One region of the Paenibacillus sp. T2-29 genome, then DNA from elsewhere that is predicted to be linked to it. Evidence: riboswitches for the same ligand, from Rfam matches in the RefSeq annotation. Region 1 holds a riboswitch; each other region holds the start of a gene.
The links. Region 1 has a riboswitch for cyclic di-AMP ahead of ACU1JV_RS17780 (TrkH family potassium uptake protein). Riboswitches for the same ligand answer to the same signal wherever they lie in the genome.
Positions count from the first base shown of each region.

Region 2: another riboswitch for cyclic di-AMP. It lies ahead of ACU1JV_RS27480 (G5 domain-containing protein); the one in region 1 lies ahead of ACU1JV_RS17780 (TrkH family potassium uptake protein).
Region 3: another riboswitch for cyclic di-AMP. It lies ahead of ACU1JV_RS16025 (3D domain-containing protein); the one in region 1 lies ahead of ACU1JV_RS17780 (TrkH family potassium uptake protein).

Region 1 covers NZ_JBREVE010000006.1:128,673-136,033, forward strand. The annotation lists gene uvrC (excinuclease ABC subunit UvrC) at 1-707, shown strand, start outside; gene ACU1JV_RS17775 (CPBP family intramembrane glutamic endopeptidase) at 676-2,406, opposite strand; cyclic di-AMP (ydaO/yuaA leader) riboswitch at 2,668-2,820, shown strand; gene ACU1JV_RS17780 (TrkH family potassium uptake protein) at 3,230-4,570, shown strand; gene ACU1JV_RS17785 (potassium channel family protein) at 4,589-5,266, shown strand; gene ACU1JV_RS17790 (LysR family transcriptional regulator) at 5,272-6,177, opposite strand; gene ACU1JV_RS17795 (succinate dehydrogenase cytochrome b558 subunit) at 6,404-7,078, shown strand; gene sdhA (succinate dehydrogenase flavoprotein subunit) at 7,172-7,361, shown strand, end outside.
Region 2 covers NZ_JBREVE010000018.1:81,276-88,636, reverse strand. The annotation lists gene ACU1JV_RS27515 (PSP1 domain-containing protein) at 1-357, shown strand, start outside; gene yabA (DNA replication initiation control protein YabA) at 385-759, shown strand; gene ACU1JV_RS27505 (tRNA1(Val) (adenine(37)-N6)-methyltransferase) at 848-1,606, shown strand; gene rsmI (16S rRNA (cytidine(1402)-2'-O)-methyltransferase) at 1,603-2,484, shown strand; gene ACU1JV_RS27495 (AbrB/MazE/SpoVT family DNA-binding domain-containing protein) at 2,609-2,863, opposite strand; gene ACU1JV_RS27490 (HD domain-containing protein) at 3,195-4,478, shown strand; gene ACU1JV_RS27485 (TatD family hydrolase) at 4,521-5,291, shown strand; cyclic di-AMP (ydaO/yuaA leader) riboswitch at 5,492-5,772, shown strand; gene ACU1JV_RS27480 (G5 domain-containing protein) at 6,044-7,192, shown strand; gene rnmV (ribonuclease M5) at 7,338-7,361, shown strand, end outside.
Region 3 covers NZ_JBREVE010000005.1:155,009-162,369, forward strand. The annotation lists gene ACU1JV_RS16010 (M20 family metallopeptidase) at 1-483, opposite strand, end outside; gene ACU1JV_RS16015 (ABC transporter substrate-binding protein/permease) at 632-2,095, shown strand; gene ACU1JV_RS16020 (amino acid ABC transporter ATP-binding protein) at 2,082-2,804, shown strand; cyclic di-AMP (ydaO/yuaA leader) riboswitch at 3,049-3,217, shown strand; gene ACU1JV_RS16025 (3D domain-containing protein) at 3,223-3,891, shown strand; gene ACU1JV_RS16030 (polysaccharide deacetylase family protein) at 4,088-4,894, opposite strand; gene ACU1JV_RS16035 (NADH:flavin oxidoreductase/NADH oxidase) at 5,198-6,220, shown strand; gene ACU1JV_RS16040 (PspA/IM30 family protein) at 6,307-6,975, shown strand; gene ACU1JV_RS16045 (DUF350 domain-containing protein) at 7,105-7,361, shown strand, end outside.

The sequences.
Region 1 (7,361 bases):
AGGAACGGACATCCAAAGCTGCAAGTAATCTGGGACGTGCCATTGGGCTGGATAGTCTGCATCGGGTAGAGGCGTTCGATAATTCCAACATTCAGGGTTCTGATCCAGTCTCGGCCATGATCGTCTTTATTGATGGCAAGCCTGCCAAGAAGGAGTATCGAAAATACAAGATCCGTTCTGTGCAGGGACCAGATGATTATGAGACGATGCGTGAGGTTATTCGGCGTCGATATGAACGTGTGCTGAAGGAAAATCTTGAACGTCCCGACTTGATCATTGTCGATGGTGGGCGTGGACAAATTAAAGCGGCAACCGATGTATTGGAAAATGAGTTGGGTTTGTTTATACCTGTGTGTGGTTTGGTGAAGGATGCCAAACACAGAACTTCCCAACTACTGATGGGAGAAACATTTGAGGCCGTGACACTTGCACGCAATAGCGAGGAATTTTATCTGCTGCAACGGATCCAGGACGAGGTTCACCGTTTTGCCATTACGTTCCACCGCGAGCAGCGCGGCAAATCTATGGTAACTTCCCAGTTGGACTCCATTCCAGGCATCGGCGAGAAACGGCGTAAGTTGCTGCTTAAGCATTTTGGATCGCTCAAAAAAATAAGAGAGGCCAGCGTCGAAGACTTCCGGCCTCTCTCTATTGGGGATAAGCTTGCTCGTCAGATTATAGCTGCCCTTCGGGAGGAGGAGTCGTAGAATACGGCTCCTCTTTTTTCATGGGTTCAAACATGATTCGATTAGGTTTTTTGGGACTAAACCAGTAAATGATGTAGCCTACAATAGCCGGAAGTAAGATCCAGAATAGGCCGGCGCTCACATTCACGGTGTCTCCCAGACTTATCACACTAAGCCCCATTAATATGCTATCAAAAATAACGTGGCTGAACATAGCAGCGATAAAGCCGTAACGCAAGAACACGAAACTAAACAGCAAACCAAGAAAAGTCAGCTCAATAGGTCTGGAAATCACCGGATAGATCGGATAAAGCGTATGTCCCAGTGCCCAAATAAGCGTAGTGATCAGACAAGCAACAAACGTATTCTTGACTATTTTTTTTACCATCGGAATACCAAATAGACGGTAAACAGTTTCTTCTCCAATACCTGCCATCCAAGCCATAATCGGCAATAGCCATGGATAAGCCATATTGTAAGGGGACTGCGTGGCGTCTGTAGTGGAGAACGTATTAAATGTGCGCTCCAATACAAAGAACAAAATGGATTGTACGCCCAGTAAAATGAAGGCCCACAAGTAACCGACATACATACTGCGAAGCACATACAATCCGTAGCCCGGCTCTTTAGCACGTGGCCATGCATTTAGTCCAACCTGACGCATAAGCCCGTCACCGCCTACCAAGGAGAAATAGATAGCTACAGCCATGAAGAAGGTAACACCAACCTGGAATACCATAAGAAATATAAGCATGCCCTTACTGCCTGCTTCAGCTTGCAATAAAGGTAGCATGTTCATTGTCCCAGCTATACTAGCAATAAAGTATACAATGGACAGAATAATACCGCGCACAAATGAAGTATGTCGTCGGGTGAGTGACGCATACACAATGGCAAGTACGCCTAGGACAAAGCTAAATAGGGCATAACCCGCATAAGTCATCCAATTCGCCCAGTATGTTTGCTTTTTAACATAGTCGGTATAGGACGAAGGGGCCGAAAAGCTTTGGGTAAACGAGCGAACATCCCCGTCTTCAAAAGTAAAAGCCAGCGTAAGTACCGAGGCGCCGATTTTCTTTCCGTCCACGGTATATTTTAATCCACCTTCCCCCTCAGTGGTCGCGAGCTTCAATTCAGATGGCTTAAAGCCAAAGCGTTTGATCCATATTGCTGCAGCCTGTTCCTTGGCTTCGAGCGTCATGTCACCCTCAGCTACACGTACAAGTCTGCTTCGTGCTTGTTCATCTGTAGAAACATCAGCCTGTGTGTAATTGGTGCTGGAGGTGATCCGTTTAAAGCTAACGACCTTCCCAGTGGATAAATCCACATGGATTTGCAGCTTGCCCTTCGCTGAGGAGTCAGGCAAATCAACCCGAAAGGTTTCATAAGGATAATTTTTTTTCCATGTACGATCGTACTCTTGAACCAATTTTTCTCTGGATAAATAACCGTACAAATCTGTTTCAGCCTGATAGGTTACGACGGGCTTCTCTGGCTGTGATTCCGTATAGCCCAGCTCGGAACGGGCAAAGTCCAGGGCGTGTATGACCGCTTCTTGTTTGCTGATGACCTTTGCATTCATCAATGATTCCGGACTTGGATTGCTAATTGAGGGAATAAGCAATTGAAAGATAAAAAAGCAAATCAGGCCAACCCCGCCCAGCAAGCCTAATTTTTTGAAGTTGGCCGTGAGCACGACCGGTTTCCCGATAGGATTCATGAGTTTCCTCCTTAATCTGTAAATAAGAACATCCATTAAAGATATCATACTGCACAGGTTCCCGCCAACAGACCAGCGATATTCATGAAAACAGAGTGAAAGCACTTTAAAGTTTTAATAAAATTAGATAAGCTGTGATTAACCGATGTCTATTCGCGAATTAAAGCCAATTTCACGTTTTTTCGGCGAAATCGGTTTTGTGATCTGGATAGAGAAGGATTATAATCTTGAGGCAATGCCTATGAAATATATGGGTAATGATATACATTTAAGCCGAATTTCTATGAGAAAACGGGGGAACCATGTTACTGGGGTGAATTTTACAGCCGATCCTGATGGACCGGAAGTGTAAATAGGGCATACTGTGCTGTCCGAATCCGTCAGCTAACCTCGTAGGCTGTGGACAGGAACCAAGTCAGGCACTCGGTTTTCCGGTGTCTTTTTTTGTGTGTATAAAAGTGTTTGGATTGGTTAGACCGCTGCGGGTTCAGATTATTCCTTCGATTGCTGTTACCCCCGGATTTTTTTTGATTGTATAAACCCTTTAATGGTTAAAATCCGGAGATAAAGGCAAACGCTTCGCTTCTTCAGAACAATTCTGCCCCCTTCGCTGCTGCTCGCCAATAGCACAGGGAGCCGAGTAGTGTTTGACATGCATTCTTCCTGTATTCAGGGAATGCTAATTATAGCTACTTAAGGTTTGGAAAATCAAAAAAATCAGGGGCAACGACGATCGGAAGATAAATGGAACGCGTAGCGGGCTTACACCGTATTAAGTCACTGTTTTTATAGTTTTAAGGATTAGGAGAGAAGTGATGAATAGATGAATCCCAATGCACGCTGGCTTCGGCTTTCTCCACCGCAGATATTCGTTGCAGGCTTTGCCATTATCATTCTAATAGGTAGTTTATTGTTAATGCTGCCCGTCTCTAATACAACTGGAAAACCACTTGCGTTTATAGACGCTTTGTTTACTGCCGCGTCCGCGACCTGTGTAACCGGACTTGTCGTTAAGGATACAGGGCTCTTTTTTACAACCTTTGGTCAAATCGTTATCGTTGCGCTGATCCAGATCGGTGGTCTTGGCTTTATGACCATGGCTACCTTGATTGCGCTGGTGTTCAAACGTCGCATTTCCTTGCGGGAGCGCCTTATTTTGCAAGAAGCGATGAATCAGACCTCTGTCGAAGGAATTGTTGGATTGATTCGCAAGGTGCTATGGTACTCGCTGATGATTGAGGGCGTATGTGCAGCTATTTTTTCGATTCGCTGGTCATTTGATATGCCTGTCGGCAGGGCGATTTATTTTGGAATTTGGCATGCCATTTCCATGTTTAATAATGCTGGTTTTGATTTATTCGGTGAATTTCGCAGCCTGACAGGTTATGTATATGATCCGATTGTTAATTTTACAGCCATGTTTCTCATTATTTCGGGTGGTATTGGTTTTGTAGTGATGTCAGACCTGGCAGATTATCGTAAGCGTAAGAGACTATCCTTGCATACCAAGGTGGTACTCAGCATGACAGCTGCTCTGATTGTCGTCGGGACGCTCGTCATTTTTGTATTTGAGTTTACGAATCCAAAGACGCTTGGCTCGCTTGATTGGGGTGGTAAACTGCTGGGTTCTTTATTCCAGTCCGTTACTCCACGTACCGCAGGTGCCAACACGCTGGACATTGCAGGCTTGCGGCAGGCTACGCAGTTTTTTATCATCATACTCATGTTTATTGGAGCTTCGCCTGGCTCCACTGGGGGCGGGATTAAGACCACTACATTTGCCCTGCTCATTGGAGCGGTGTTTTCGATGCTGCGGGGACGGGAAGATATTGTGCTGTTCAGGTACCGACTTGCGCAGGCACGAATTTATAAGGCTTTGACCATTACCTTGCTGGGGCTGCTGTTCGTGATTGGGGTGACGATGATTCTGTCGGCAACCGAAGATCATCATTTTCTAATGATCTTGTTCGAGACAGTGTCTGCATTTGGTACAGTAGGGCTGTCTATGGGGCTTACACCTGATTTGTCAGTTGTAGGCAAGCTGGTGATTACTCTGACGATGTTTGCAGGCAGGCTGGGTCCACTCACGCTAGCTTATGCACTGGGACCGAAAAAGGGTAAGGAATTGTATCGTCATCCAGAAGGTAAAATAATTATAGGGTAAGGGAGTTTTCGAGTAGATATGAAAACGCAGCAGTTTGTAGTCATTGGCCTGGGACGGTTTGGCTCAAGCCTGGCTTTGCAATTGGTGGATATGGGGTGCGAGGTGCTGGGCATTGATCGGAATGAGGATGTTGTAGACAGTATGAGTGAGATCCTGACACATACTGTCGTGGCGGACGCTACAGATGAGGATGCGTTGCGGTCACTGGGCATCCGTAATTTCGATTGCGGCATTGTTGCAATTGGTGATGATATTCAGGTAAGCATCCTGACCGCCATTTTGCTGAAGGAGCTGGGTGTGAGAAAAGTCGTAGCCAAAGCTATATCTGTACTGCATGGGCGTGCGTTAGAGAAGCTTGGGGTGGACCGAGTCATTTATCCGGAACGAGATATGGGTATTCGGGTAGCGCATCAGCTGGTCACGCCTAATCTGCTCGATTATTTGGAGCTGTCCAAGGAATACAGCATTGTGGAACTCAATGTGCCTGCATGTCTGAATGGCAAAACGTTAGCAGAATTAAATGCTCGTACCCGCTTTGGTTGCAGCATCGTGGCACTTCATACGGCGAATGGTATCTTGATCGCGCCGACAGCTATGGATCGGCTGAAAGCAGACGATATTATGGTCATTATCGGCTCCAATGACAATATCGGCCGCTTTGAGGATGAGGTCGTTAATGTCAATGAAGAGGGTTAAATTCTCTACACCATACGGTAGCCTGCAAACGATGCACGTGTCTCGCTAATCCAGCGTCGTGCTGTCGGGCCGAGATCGGCCGTTTCTGAGTATATGAGGGAGGTCGTTCGGCGTGTCTCCTTCAAATCAGGCAAGTACAATGCAGTAAGTCCATTATCTCGCAGCAGTTCGCTGCGCAAGTAGGATTTGGGCAGCAAAGCGGATGCCTTGCAGGTTGGAAGCAGGCGTACAATCGCCTCGAAGGAGTCGATTTCCATGCGGATATCCGGCATAATGCCGCTGCGCTGGAACAAGTCATCCGTCAGGCTGCGGTACCAGGTTCCTTTGGAGAAAATGATCATCGGCAATCCTTGCAGGTCCTTCATTGAAGCCGTTCCTGTCTTGACAGTTAATTCATGCCCGATGGGGACGACTAGCTCCAAATGATCGTCAAATAACGGAATGCAGCGTAATCCAGCTTCATGAATGGCAGACCCGACAACGCCGGCGTCTGCTTTTTTGTCGCGTACAAAGGCGACGATTTCATGCGTTTTGCCGGTGAGCAGCTTTAGCTCAGTCTGAGGATGCTTGCTCATGAAAGCCTCGACGAGGGTAGGCAACGTCGTTTGGAGTGTCGTAAGACTTGCGCCCAGAGTAAGCATGCTCTGGGCTTCATTTTTGTGCTGTGACAGCTTTTGTAAGAAGCGAAGCTGACGTTGCCGTTGCTCCAGCGCGAAAGTATATACAAATCGGCCAGTCGATGTAATTTCGAGCCGTTTGCCCCGACGATCAAAGAGATGGACACCCAGCTCTTCCTCCAGCTTGGCAATTTTGCGAGACAGGGCGGGTTGGGACAAATTCAGCAGTTTGGAGGCTTTATTCAAGCTGGACTGCTCGACAATGACGGCAAAAGCGTTCAAATCCTCAAACAAATCTTCCACTTCCTCTCTATATGCAAAAAAGACATAATAATTAATACGTATATTGCAATTCCATTATAAGCCGAAAAGGAGTAACATGAAAGCGACACAAGATGTTCACACTTTTGTTTTTCCTTATAAGGGACACCTTGTTGAACATTCCCTGTCGGGAACTGTCATTTTATATGTTATATTACTATTGAAAACGCTATTATTGGGAGAAGGGAGCATGACCTAGATGAGAGGATTTTATTCCAGAAAGCTGCATTCACTTCTTGGCGTCATTCCGTTGGCTCTATTTTTTGTTGAGCATTTGGTGACGAACTTCACAGCGGTGGAGGGCGGTAAGGAAGGTTTTAATCGCAGCGTGGCCTTCCTGAATGGTTTGCCGCTGGTTATTGTGTTAGAAACGTTATTCATCTACTTGCCATTATTATTCCACGGGATCTATGGCTTGTATATCGCTTATCAGGCTGATCCGAATGTTAAAAGGTTTGGCTATTCGCGTAACTGGCGCTTTTTGTTCCAGCGTATTTCCGGCGTCATTACGTTTGTATTTATTATCTGGCACGTATACGACACACGCTTTCAGGTGGCCCTGGGTAATGTCACTCATGAGGAGCTAGGCGGCGTAATGCATGGTATAGTGACGAACCCGGTCTATTTTATTTTGTATTTAATCAGTGTCGTTTCGGCATCATTTCACTTTGCTAATGGACTGTGGGCATTTATGGTCAGTTGGGGGATTACCGTGGGACCACGTGCCCAAAAAATATCTTCCTATATCTGTATGACCCTGTTCGTAGTGGTGTCGATCGGCTTCGTTGCTTCCCTGCTTGCATTTCGCAGCGCGGAATTCCAGGAAACGGCAACAGCCTTGGTGCAATGCAGCGCCTTTAAACAGCTACTGTAAACGAGTTATTTAAATTATACATCGTGTTGAGATTCTATTCTGATTTGTAAAAGGGGATTTAGTACAAATCCTGAAAAGAAGGAGTGAGCAGAAATGGCAGCATCCAACATTATTGTCGTGGGCGGCGGTCTGGCAGGTCTAATGGCTACGATCAAGGCGGCAGAAGCGGGAGTCCACGTTCATCTATTTTCTTTGGTTCCGGTCAAAAGATCCCACTCCGTTTGTGCGCAGGGCGGCATTAACGGTGCGGTAAATACCAAAGGTGAGGGAGACTCACCCTGGA
Region 2 (7,361 bases), on a different contig from region 1:
CGGGATGAGGCTAAAATGCTTGGTGGAATCGGACCTTGCGGACGTATTCTGTGTTGTTCCTCATGGCTGGGGGATTTTGACCCGGTATCTATTAAGATGGCGAAGGATCAGAGCTTGTCGCTGAATCCGACGAAAATTTCCGGGTTGTGCGGAAGATTGATGTGCTGTCTCAAATTTGAACATGATAACTACGAGAGCATGCGAGAAGAGCTACCTCAGGTAGGTAAGATGGTTATCACTTCTCTGGGAGAAGGAAAAGTGGTAGGTGTCAATGCAGGCCATCGTACGGTACATGTTCAACTGTTTGAGATCAGTAAGGTCAAGGAACTTCCAATGGACGATGTAGTCGTCAAGTAAACCATTAGGTTGCTTCGGGGTGGAAACTTGGATAAATTAAATGTTTTTGCGCGTATTCACGAAATGGAAACCCAAATGGGACAGTTGCATAGCGATCTGGGTGAATTGAAACTGGCAGTAAAAGAGCTGCTGGAGGAAAATCAACGACTAACGATTGAAAACGAACAGGTGCGCAAGATGCTCAAACGTGAAACCTCTGGAGAAGAAAAGACGGCAAGCAAGCCGAAACTTCCTCCTCCGATCGTCGTTAAGGATGAAGAGGAAACGGGTGAGGTCGTGGGCGAAGGCTACGACAATCTGGCAAGGCTGTATCATGAAGGATTTCATATATGCAACGTGTATTACGGACATTTGCGAACAGAAGGCGATTGCCTCTTCTGTCTGTCATTTTTGAATAAATAAAAAAAAGCCGTAGGAGCAAGATGCCTACGGCTTTTTTGTAAGGAAGTATGAGTAAAAAGCGATTTAGGTTATAGGATGGGAGAGCATTATGTACGAAAATGAAAAGAAGTCTGAACGAATTGATGATCTGCTTTCACATAATCTGCGTATTATCCAAAGTGATGAAGTGTTCAGCTTTTCGATGGATGCGGTCTTGCTGGCACGGTTTGCAGGTATTCCGCTTCAGCGTGGGAAGATTCTCGATTTGTGTACGGGCAATGGGGTTGTTCCCATACTGTTGACGACACGCACCAAAGCATCTATTGAAGGAATTGAGATTCAACCACGCCTGGCAGATATGGCTAGACGGAGCGTGAGTTTGAATGGATTAGAAGATGCGATTGAGATTCGGGAAGGAGACTTGCGTGAACTGGTTCAAATCACGGGACATGGCGCGTATGATGCAATTACTGTGAATCCTCCCTATATGCCGCTAAATGGTAGCGATATCAAGCTGAACCCTCACCAGGCCATTGCGCGTCATGAAGTGAACTGTACACTGGAAGAAGTCATTCAGGCATGTTCTCGGCTTGTCCGAAATGGGGGGAAAGTATCAATGGTTCACCGCCCACAGCGGCTGGCTGAGATTATATCCTTGATGCGCAGTTATAGCCTGGAACCCAAGCGGATACGTTTTGTTCACCCACGGATTCATATGGAAGCGAATATGGTACTTGTTGAAGCGATGCGTGACGGCAAACCGGAGGTTCGCCTATTACCCCCACTCATTGTATATCAGGAAGATGGGAACTATACTCAGGAAATAAGAGAAATCTATGGAGAAGTAAGTAAGGAGGATTCAGTGTGACAGCAGCTGTACAAAAAAGCTTTAGTAACCGTGAAGAGGAACGGGGAAAGTTATATCTCGTTGCCACACCGATTGGCAATCTGGATGATATGACCTTTAGGGCAATTAACACCCTAAAGTTATGTAATATTATCGCTGCCGAGGATACGCGACAGACACGCAAACTGCTCACACATTTCGACATCACGCCGGAAATGCTCTTCAGTTATCATGAACATAATAAGGCTGCCAGTGGGCCTGAACTGATACGTTATATAATAGAAGGAAAAAATTTGGCACTGGTTAGCGATGCAGGTCTACCGGCCATTTCTGATCCTGGTTCGGATCTGGTCAAGCTGGCACTTGAAGCAGAAATCAGTGTTATTCCTATCCCAGGAGCAAATGCGGCACTATCGGCTTTAATTGCCTCAGGACTGGATACAGAGAGGTTTACCTTCGCTGGTTTTCCTCCAAGGGAAAAAAAGGATCTAGAGAAGTTATTGCAATCATTTCAGGTATCCCATGGCACAATTCTTTTTTATGAATCTCCTCACCGTATTGTAAAGACATTGACGGTATTAAAGGAAACATTAGGATCACGCAAAGTGGTGCTTGCCCGTGAGCTGACCAAGCTGCATGAGGAATGGGTGCGTGGAACGGTGGAGCAGTGTCTTGCGAAATTAGAGGAAAATCCGCCGCTTGGTGAATACTGTCTAATCGTTGAGGGGAAAAACGAAGAGGAAGAAGAACAGGAGCGGCAGGCATGGTGGCAGGACTTATCTTTGGAGTCTCATGTCGCGCATTACGAGTCAGAGGGACTTACTCGCAAGGATGCCATGAAACGTACAGCCACAGACCGTTCAATTTCCAAGAGGGACGTGTACAACGCACTCTTATGAATACGTGTCTAAACAAAAAAGGGCCTTCCAACGGTTGGGTTCAAACCGTGGAAGGCAACAAGGAGTATATATGAAAAAGGTTAGAATTAACAATCTCTGATAAGTCTATTATATACTAAAATTCTCAGTTTGTCACAGGTGTTGGGATTTCAGAAATGCAATCTTGGCAAACAATTTTCCCTTTGAAGTAAATTACGTTCTCAGCATTGCCGCAGAAGATACAAGCAGGCTCGTATTTTTTAAGCATGATGCGCTCGCCATCAACGTAAATTTCCAAAGCGTCTTTCTCTCCGATTCCCAGGGTACGGCGCAATTCGATTGGAATAACAACACGTCCGAGCTCGTCAACTTTTCTTACAATACCAGTGGATTTCATCATAATAAATCAGGCTCCTCTCGCCGTTTAAAATAATATAAGTGTCATGATTCGACAAAATTTTCTCTTTTCTGATATTTACTATACCAACGATTCCCAAAACAGTCAACCTTAAAAAAGTAGTAACAGCCTAATTATGCAAAAGTATTTAGAACAAAGAGCTTTATTCATGTGAATTACCTTATTTTACGGATGATTTGTCTTGTGTGTCGATTTGGAAATGTCGAAAAGTGATAATTCGACAAAATACGACAAACAATGTCGAATAAGGGAGGGAGTTTAGGATTTTATTGTATTTTAATCCATTATTCCGAATATTAAAGGAGCTGATATCTTGCACCAGCCACTCAGTGAAGAAAAAGTTTTTAAGGACCCGGTACATAATTACATCCATGTTCAGGATACTGTGATATGGCGATTGATTAATACGCCGGAGTTCCAACGGTTACGACGCATTCGGCAGTTAGGCACATCTTATCTTACGTTTCATGGAGCGGAGCATAGCCGGTTTTCACATTCACTGGGCGTATATGAGATTACGAGACGTATTATTTCTCAATTTGAACGTGGAGATTTTCCCGACTGGCCCAAGGAAGAAAGACTGATTGCTCTGTGTGCCGCTTTGTTGCACGATGTGGGGCATGGTCCATTTTCTCATTCAATTGAAGAAGCCTTTCATATGAACCATGAGGATTGGACATGCCGCATTGTACTGGGGGACACGAAGATCAACGCTGTGCTACGGCAAGTTGATGAGATGCTGCCCCACAAGGTCGCGGCGGTTATAGCCAAAACGTATGATAAGCCGATTGTTGTCAACTTGGTAACAAGCCCGCTGGATGCTGACCGTATGGATTATTTGTTGCGGGATGCTCATTCAACAGGTGTTAACTACGGAACAATTGATTTGGATCGTATTTTACGTTTGCTGCGCCCTCACAATGGGAGAATTGTCGTAAAAGAGTCGGGTATGCATGCAGTAGAGGATTATCTAATGTCACGCTACCAGATGTACTGGCAAATTTATTTCCATCCTGTAACACGCAGCTCAGAAATCCTGTTACGTAAAATTTTCAAGAGAGCTAAGGAATTGTTCAAAAACGGATATGAGTTTGGTTTTCTGTTGGATCCGCTGCCCGATCTATTAAAAGGAGAGCTAACAGTGGAGCAGTATTTGATGCTGGATGAGTCTTTGATTCAGACGGTATTTAGCCAATGGAAACGAGAAAAGGACGAAATTTTAAGTGATTTGAGCAGCCGTTTTATGGATCGTAGATTGTATAAATATGTAGAGATTGAAAATATGGATACAGATACCGTTGACCATATTCGAGAGGCTTTGGAAAAGGCTGGCTTGCATCCTGAATATGATCTTGAAATTGATTTTCCGACAGATCTTCCTTATGATGTGTTTCGGCAGGGCGGTTCAACGGACAACCAGATTTTACTGCTTGGACGTCAGGGCGAGGTGCGGGAAATATCCGAAGTTTCAGAAATTGTACGCTCAATAAGTGGCATTCACCGAGGAAAATATCACATGTATTTTCCCCAGAATAAATTGAACGGGGTAAAAGAAAGGCTTCCTGCCGAAATAAGGAATTATTTTGTCAAACAATAGACAAATATATAGAAATGTAAGTAAGAAAAGGAGATGAAAACCTTGGATTTATTCGACACTCATACTCACCTAGATGCGCCACAATTTGACGAAGACCGTGAAGAAGTTATAGCACGTGCTGTCGAATCAGGAGTAACACGGATGATCAATATCGGATTTAATCGTGAGACCATTCCATCCACCATGAAGCTGGCTGAGACGTATGATTTTATTTATGCAGCCGTTGGATGGCATCCGCAGGATGCCATTACAATGCAGGAGGGTGATTTAGAATGGATTGCATCGTTATGCAGTCATAAAAAGGTTGTAGCGATCGGAGAGATCGGTCTGGATTATTATTGGGATACATCACCAAAGGATGTGCAGCAGCGGGTACTTCGAAATCAAATTGGCCTGGCACGTGAGCTCAACATGCCAATTGTTATCCATAACCGGGATGCACATGAAGATATTGTGAGGATTTTACGTGAGGAAAAGGCGGGCGAGATTGGCGGAGTCATGCACTCCTTTTCTGGGAGTTGGGAGACAGCTAAAATGGTGCTGGATATGGGTTTCCACCTTTCCTTCGGCGGGCCCATAACGTTCAAAAATGCCAAGCAGCCAAAAGAGGTGCTGGCCCAGGTACCGTTGGACCGTCTGCTTATTGAAACGGACGCGCCTTACTTGACGCCTCATCCGTTTCGTGGGAAGCGAAATGAGTCGGCACATGTGAGATTGGTGGCAGAGGCAGCTGCCCAAATTAAGGGAATTACGGTGGAGGAATTGGTATCCATTACGACCCAAAATGCCTTGGAACGATTTGACATTCAGTGAAAAAGCGAAGAAATCAATCAAAATAAAGAGATAGACGGAGCTAATTATGATTTTGTTGCAGGAAACTCAAGAATATTACAATTTTTTAACCGAATATTTTGAAAAATGTACTTGAAACCTGCTTTACAACATGCATGGAAACAGGATATCATCTTTTCAGTGAATTGTTGTTGAGTGTAAACATCAACAAATCATTTCATGAACCAGTCTCGCTGAGTCCCTTTTACAGGGAACGGGGGAACCGATATGGCTTACAGTACGTCCGGCGTATGTGCAAGAGATATTATCTCTTCAGTAGCCGGCTCGACCGAAATTCATTTCCTGGATGGGATTGAACAGGTAGAGAAGCCGTATTTCGATTTCTTTCTGGGTCTTCGGGGTGAATGTGAAGGCGACCGCCATGAGCGGTTGACCTAAGCTAGGGCGACTCTCTACGTCCGAACCCGACAGCTAACCCCGTAAGCGTAACAAGAGAGAAGCCATCTCGTGCATGAGTTTTCCCGCATATTCACACATGTCGGAAGCCACGAAAGAGCTCTCTAGTCTCTTTCTTTGGCTTTTTTTGTTGTGAATAAAAGAAAATCTGTCATCATACTGTGGTTAAACAGGGGAGGACAGCATGCCGCGAAGACGGGTACATGGTGCAGGACAGTCGCAGTACGGGCTTGTCTTGTAGAAAATCTGTTATAGTCACGTCAACGATCAACTATGTCTTACTCCAGACGGCGGGCTATGTAAGGAGGACGGAGGAAATGGGCATTTTCCGAAAAGAGGAGACCCATGAGTCACGCTCATCCAGCATGTCTTACGTATTACGTTGGAAGCAAGAGAATGTGCGCCAGGCTGCTTTGGTTGCTATTTTTCTAATCACACTAACGATTATGATTTCAATTCTGATGTACACGCAATCTAAAAAACAAGTCTTTTTTGTCATCGATGGTAAGGCATCTGCGGTAGAAACCCGGGAATCCAAGCTCCAAGATTTGCTCAATGAGCATTCTATTTCACTTCAGCCGCATGATACAATTTCCATGCCGCTAAACGGGGCAGTACAGGATGGGGATCGCGTAGTCATTAAACGTGCCAATCAGGTTAAAGTATCCTCAGGCAATGAGACGAAAAAGCTGTACACAACAGAAAATACAGTAGAGGGTGCCATTCGCACTTCGGGCTATAAATTATCATCAACGGATAAAGTTTACCCTGCGTTGGATGCCTCTGTTTCAGCTAACATGGACATAAAAATCGTCCGTGTAAAGAAACAGCAGGTCGAACAGAAAAAACAAGTGCCTTATGAGGTCATCAAAACGGCAGATCCAAGTCTCTATAAAGGCGATAATCGAGTCATTCAAAGTGGCAAATCGGGTGTGGTAGTCCAGCATGTTCAAAAGGTATACCATGATGGAAAATTGGTGTCCAAACAGCTGGTCAACAAGGAAGTCGCACAAAATCGTGTGGATAAGGTAATTGCGGTAGGGACGAAGAAAAAACCGGTCGTTCTAGCTGCTTCCATCGGCCCTAAAGATGCGGTTAAGGCTACAAAGGTTAGTTCGGGCAGTGCTGTCCGTAAAGCAGGTATTAATTTTAATTATAAAAAAGTTTTACAAAATGTCTCCATGACGGCGTACTCTGCCCAGGAGCCAGGTATTGGTACACGTACCGCCTCCGGCACGCGTGTCACGGAAGGACGCACCATCGCTGTCGATCCGAATGTAATTCCCATCGGCTGGTGGGTGTATATTGAAGGGGTAGGCTTCCGCCGTGCGGAGGATACCGGTGGCGCGATTAAAGGCCACAAAATCGATGTGTATTATGAGAGTTTAAGCCGGGCTAACCAATTTGGTCGTAAGCACGGTAAAACCGTATATGTTATCGGACCTGTAAAGCCGGAAATCAACTAAAACAGGTTGTGTATGTTGAGGACAATACGATAGTATTAACAACATAGTTATGCCATGCTAAGAAGAGGATATCCTCTTCTTATTTTGTTTTCAAAATCAGGGAAAGATAATATATGTTGCTGTGTAGCAGTGGAGGGAAACGAAGATGATCAAGGAAGTGATCGTGGTG
Region 3 (7,361 bases), on a different contig from region 1:
TGATTTTTCGTAGCGGTCAAAGGGATGTGTCATCATAGCTATATCGCAATCATCAAACAACCCGGCCGCCGCCATCGGAACCTTTGCACCGCGTGTTTCTTCGGCAGGTGTGCCGTATACACGTACTTCTCCACCAGTCTCGTCGATAATCGATTTGAGACCGACGGCAGCGCCTGTACTCATCATACATATCAAATGGTGCCCACAGGCGTGTCCTAGCCCTTTCAGAGCGTCGTATTCTGCCAGAAAAGCAATGATTGGTCCAGGCTTGGTTGCTTTGTAAGTAGCAATAAAGGCTGTTTCTATACCCAATACGGGTGCCTGAACTTCAAATCCGTGAAAAGCAAGTTCTTCTTTTAAACGGGCAGAGGCCAGGAATTCCTCGTTTCCAAGTTCAGGGTTTGCGCCAATATATAACGAAATGTCCTTAAACCGCTGGGCGTGCTGTTCAATGGTGTGTTGAATGGTCTGTTTGAAATTCATGCTAAAAACTCCTTTATATAAGCTGTAATGTAGGTACTGCGATAGATATACTAAAATTGTACTATAACATTCATTGCATAATCATGCATATTCATTTATAATGACACAATCTTATTTATTATAAAGAATTTAAGGAGAGAAAAAAAGATTGAAAAAGGCATATCGTTTTACCGCCCTGGTTTTGTCGGCGGTTATCTTACTGTTGGCTGGTCTTCCGATGCTCAATGCATACGGAACGGAAGCAAAACCACAGAAAAAACTTGTAGTGGGCATGAGTGCCGACTTTCCGCCGTATGAGTTTTATAAAGTCATTAACGGTAAGAAAACCATTGTTGGGTTCGATGTGGAGATTGCCAAGGAAATCGCCAAGGATCTGAACGCAGAGATGGTCCCAGAGGACATGAGCTTTGATTCCTTGCTGCCTGCTCTGCAAAGTGGTCGTGTAGACTTGGTGCTGTCCGGTATGACACCGACGGATGAGCGCAGAAAGAGTATTGATTTTTCGGATGTGTACTATCACTCCAAACAAGTCATTATGGTACGCCCGGAGGATAAGGACAAATATTCAACGATGGCTACTCTGAAAGGAGAGAAGCTCGGTGCACAGAAGGGGAGTATTCAGGAAGAAATTGCACAAAAAGTGCCTAATGCTTCGGTTACCTCATTAGATAAAATATCCGATCTGGTACTCCAGCTTCGGACCAACCGTATCAACGCGGTTGTAATCGAAGATACCGTTGCTAAAGGATACACACTAGACGGTACCGTAACACTTGCTAAGGCAGTACCTGAGGATGAAGGAGCAGAAACTGCTGTAGGCATTCGTAAAGGAAATGCGGAATTGCTTGCTTCAGTAAATAAAACGTTGGCTCGCCTGAAAGCAGACGGTTCGATTGAGAAGTTTTCTACAGAAGCGAGTGCACTGTCTGCCGACAGACAGGTTTCTTCGAATAGCATTGTAGATATATTTATGAAATATCGTAGTCTTTACGCTACGGGTATTGGCTACACTCTGTTGTTGTCTGCACTCGGAGTATTGTTTGGATTCATTATTGGTCTGATCATATCCTTGCTGCGAATGAGTGGTATACGTATCATTGAGTGGTTAGGTACCACATATGTCGAGATCCTGCGCGGTACACCTATGCTGGTACAGCTCATGATCATTCACTACGGAATTGCTTTGACGCTGGGTATCAATTTTACCCCACTCCAGTCGGGTGTGATCACATTGTCTCTGAATAGCTCGGCATATTTGGCTGAAATTTTCCGTGCGGGTATTCAGGCCGTAGACCGTGGACAGATGGAAGCTGCCCGCTCGCTCGGGATGGGACGAGGCAAAGCAATGCGTCATGTCATTTTACCGCAAGCATTTAAATCTATATTGCCTGCTATTGGTAATGAGTTCATTACGATCATTAAAGAATCATCAATTATTTCGACCATTGGGATGGTGGATATTATGTATCAAGCCCAGGTCATTAAGAATATTACCTACGAAGGCTTGAGTCCGTTCGTAATCGCAGCCGCTATTTATTTTGTAATGACATTCAGCTTATCTAAGCTGTTGGGTTTATGGGAAAGGAAGTTGAGAGCCAGTGATCACCGTTAAACAACTGCGTAAATCATTCGGTAAGAATGAAATTTTAAAAGGCATTGATATAGATATCGCCAAAGGTGAAGTAGTCGTCATTATCGGCCCGAGTGGTTCAGGAAAAAGTACGTTTTTGCGTTGTATGAATCTGTTGGAACAGCCAACAGAAGGGGAAATTTTGTTTGAGGGTGAGCCGATTACGGCCCGTGGTCATAATATTAATGCGACTCGGGAGAAGATGGGGATGGTTTTCCAGCATTTTAATCTGTTTCCGCATAAAACAATACTGCAGAATCTGACGCTTGCACCAACGCAGGTGAAAAAGCAGTCGGGGAAAGAAGCGGAGAAAATTGCGCTGGAGCTCCTGCGGACCGTGGGTCTTGAGGATAAGAAGAATACCTACCCGAACCAGTTATCTGGCGGTCAAAAACAACGTATTGCGATAGCACGTGCTTTGGCCATGCAGCCGCACGTAATGCTGTTCGATGAGCCTACTTCTGCCCTTGACCCTGAAATGGTTGGAGAGGTTCTGGACGTGATGAAGAAGCTCGCTGAGGGCGGCATGACGATGGTGATCGTGACGCATGAAATGGGCTTTGCCCGTGAGGTAGGGGATCGAATCATCTTTATGGACAACGGTCAAATTATAGAACAAGGTACGCCTGAGCAAGTATTCGGTACTCCAAGCCATGACCGTACCCGTGATTTTCTTGCTAAAGTGCTGTAAGAAAATGCTTTTATAAAATATTGACAAAGCCCTTCTCGTGATGATGTTTCACGGAGGGCTTTTCTCTTTTTGTCACTATATCTCCATATTTTCGTAACAGAAAACGGATTCTTGATGACAAAATTGTAACGAGTATAGTATGATATTCAAGGTTACCAACATTTTCATGCAGATAAGGTTACAAAATTGTGATATTATGCAGTAAGCCAAAACTTACCGGGGCAGCAGTAATGATAATAAATACTCAGGTGCTGGGCTCAAACCATGGGAAGTGCGGGGGACGTAACAACGGCAATGATTCCAATGCATCATAAGATGTTGTGGAATATGCCTAGGGGTGAATTGCACAAGCATAGGGCTTCTCCTGAGTCCGAATCCGACAGCTAACTCCGCAGGCATAACAGAGGAGGTACATATCTTGAAATATTTAAAACATATTGGACAAACTATGAAATTTGCGGTGCTTGCTGCAGCTATTGCAGGGCTGGCACAGACAGCTGGAGTAGCAGATGCTGCTTCGCTTCATACTGCCAAAGAAGGCGATACCTTCTTTTTGCTTGCTCAACGTTATGGGGTATCAGTAGATGAGTTGACGAAGGCTAACCCGGATATTGCGTCCAACAACATATATGCAGGTCTGCAAATTAAAGTGCCAGACGAAAAAAGTGTAAAGGCGGCTTCGGATTCGAAGCCACAGCTTCTTACAGAGAAAGCACCAGCGAATGAGAAGCCAACAATTGAAGCATGGGGCAAAACATTCAATTACAGTAAAGTAGTTGATGTTAAAGCTACAGCATATTCTGCCGCAGCTGATGAAAATGGCAAATGGGGTGCGGTCGATTATTACGGCAATCCACTTAAGCTAGGTACAATTGCGGTAGACCCGAAAGTCATTCCTATGGGAACAAAGGTGCTAGTTACAGGTTATTCCCATCCCGGCTTGCCAGACCGTTCTTTTGTGGCCGTTGCCCGTGATCAGGGCAGTGCTATTACCGGAAAGCGGATTGATATCTTTATCCCTGGCAATAAATCATTCGTGAATGACTTTGGCTTCCAGAATGTGAAACTGTACGTCATTGATAAATAGCATTGTGCTTAGTATGATTTAATTAAACATAATATATGTTATGTAAACTTGATCTATCATACAACATATAACTGGGACGACTTTTTATTAGGCCCAGTCGTTTATCGCTAAAAAAGGCTGTCTTACAAGCAGAAGTATTCTGCTCGTTAAGGCAGCCTTTTTACGTTGTTGGTATATTTGAAGCTTAGACATGCTGTTATTTTCGTTCCGATGTGTGAAGTAGCCGGGGGACAGTGACAAATTTGTAGCCCTTAGCTTTTAGAGAGTGGATTAGACCCGGCAAAGCTTGGACAGTGCCTTGCAAGTTGGAACTTTGACCTCCACCTGCATGCATTAAAATAATGGAGCCAGGTCCGGTAGCCGGGATCACGTTGCGCTGAATTTGTGTTTTGCTTAATCCCTTCCAGTCTAGAGAGTCCACATTCCAATTGACGATCATGTACCCATGACGACGTGCCCATTGGATTTGAGGCTCTGTGATTTCACCATAGGGTGGTCGTATCAATCTGGGCCGAAAACCTATGCTGGCTTCTAAAATGCGTTCTGTTTTTGTAATCTGGTGGCGAAAACGTTCTGGTGTGGCCTTCCTGAAATCCGGATGAGTATAGGAATGGTTTCCTATAGAATGACCCTCGCGGATGATGCGGCGTATGATCCCCGGATGCTTTTCCGCACGGTGACCGACGATAAAAAAGGTAGCTTTGATACCGTTTGCGTGTAATACGTCCAAAACCTGCGGCGTATACCTTGAATCGGGCACATCATCAAAGGTTAAGGCAATTTGGCGGGTGTGCGGGCCGCACATTTTAAAAATGTCCGCATGCTTTTTTCGTAGCATCGCTAATGTTGGAGTAGCTCGATCTTTACTTTGATATACCGAAGTAGCGGCAGCAGCTTCCTTGGGATGGGGCGTTCCGATGTTAGGAGGCGTGTCCGCGTGAACGGGAAAACTTGAAAATGCTAGTAACAGTGCTAAACATGGCAACACTCCCCTGTACCGCATTTGTATTCCCCCTTTCCGTGCAGTGGTACCTAGTGGTGCTCTCAGCTATTATGTACCTGTCCTATTAAAATTATGCTGGTGATTGAGTGAAGCCCTACACGGCTGAAGAGAAGTACATCATGAAGCGGGTATCCGTGAAGATGACGAAGTAAACGTACATTTTCTCTTAAACATGACCGAAAACTGAAGCATTTTCGCAAGTTTTAGCCTTACAAAGGATTCGGTATACCGTGACAGCTGGTGTATAATGGGGATGCTATTCATAATGATACATACTTGGAATTGAGGGAAGGATGGATAAAAGTGACCGACTTGTTTACTCCTTATCAATTAAAGGGGCTTTCATTAAAAAATCGGATTGTCATGCCCCCAATGTGCCAATACAGCGTGGAGGCCAAGGACGGCAAACCGACGGATTGGCATTATGTCCATTATGTGAGTCGCGCGGTAGGAGGGACTGGGCTCATAATTGTGGAAATGACAGCGGTTCATCCGGATGGACGCATTACGGATCGTGATTTGGGCATTTGGAGTGACGAACATATTCCTGCATATCGCAAAATTGTAGAGGAAGTCCACAAGTATGGTGCCAAAATTGCCATTCAATTAGGCCATGCCGGACGCAAGGCCGAGGATGCTGAGACACCTGTAGGCCCGTCCTCGATCCCCTTTAGTGAACGCTTTAAAGATCCCCACACTTTGACGAGAGCAGAAGTCAAGGAACTGGTTCAGGCCTACAAAGAGGGGGCTCGCCGGGCGGTAGAAGCTGGTTTTGACACGGTAGAGATTCATGGTGCTCACGGCTATCTGATCCATCAATTTCATTCCCCTTTAACCAATACCAGAGAAGATGAATATGGGCAGGATTTGTCACTGTTTGGTGTTGAGGTGATCCGTGCTGTTAAAGAGGTACTTCCTGCTGATATGCCTGTGCTAATGCGGATATCTGCCAAAGAATATGTCCAAGACGGATATGATGTTGAATACATAGCAGCCATAGGGGAACGATATCGTGATGCAGGTGTAGACATTTTCCATATTTCTTCTGGTGGTGAGGGTCCGATAGGCTCCAGCGGAGGCCCGTCTGCGCGTGCTGGTTATCAGGTCGATTTGGCTCATACCATCCGTGAAAAATTGAATGTGCCTGTCATTGCTGTCGGCTTATTGGATGATTATGAGGATGCCCGCCGAGTCGTTCAGCAAAATGAAGCTGATCTGGTAGCCATAGGGCGTGCCATGCTGCGTGATCCCTATTGGGCGCTGCATGCTTCACGGGCGCTAAAAGTACAGGCAGATATCCCAGAGCCTTATCTACGCGGTTTTTAGATATTTTTGAAACCTCTTTGCAAAGCTTGCGTAAACATGTGTACAGAGCTTAAAATTTAAGCATTCAATTCTAGGAGGAACTTCACATGTCTATTTTCAAACGATTAAGAGATCTTACGATGTCTAACATTAACGCCATTATCGACAAGGCAGAAGATCCAGTTAAAATGACGGATCAATACATTCGTGATATGCAAGAGGATCTGGAAGACGCAGAGAAAGCGGTAGCCGCTCAAATTGCTATTGAAAAGAGATTCAAACAGCAATACGAAGAACAGGCAGCTTTGGTGAAAAAACGCGAAGAACAGGCTCATACGGCTGCAAAAGCACAAAATGTGGATCTTGCTCGTCGTGCGCTGGAAGAAAAGAAATCTGCCGAACAAAAAATGAACGAGTTCCAAGCTGGTTATGAGCAAAACAAAGCTGCAGCTGACAACCTGCGTGGTAAGCTGGATGAAATGCGTAGACAGCTGACTGAAATGAAAAACAAGCGCGAGACACTGGTTGCCCGTTATAACGCAGCTAAAGCGCAAACTGAAATTAACAAAGCTATGAACGGTTTTAGCTCGGATACGGCAACTGCTGGATTGAAGCGTATGGAGGAAAAAATGCTGCAAGCAGAAGCACGTGCTGAAGCGAGCAACGAAATGGCTTCCAAGGAAAAATCGCTGGATGAAGAGTTCAAAGAGCTGGATAAGAAAAGTGCTGTGGACGATGAACTTGCTGCTTTGCTGAAACAATACGAAAACAAATAAGAACTTTTAAGCATTGCCGCTAGTGTGAGGGCTCAGTAAGCGAAGGAGAAACGTTTTCTCCTTCGCTTTTCCCTGCCTGGGGGCGTAAATCAATATATGTAGTCAAGAAGATGTGGAGGATGGTAGCAAATGCATTTTTTAGAAACGATGAAAGCGATGCTGGTATGGACGGGCGCGGGTGCTATTTTGCTGTTCGTATTAATGTATGTCGATTCTTTATTTACAAAGTATAAGGATTTTGCCGAAGTAAAAGCCGGAAATATGGCCGTAACGGTACGGATGATTATGAAGCTGATTGCACAAGGATATATTTTATCAGGTTCAATTGCTACCGCTAATAATTTGCTTGAAGCGCTTGTGTATTCTGTGATTGCCTTTATTATCCT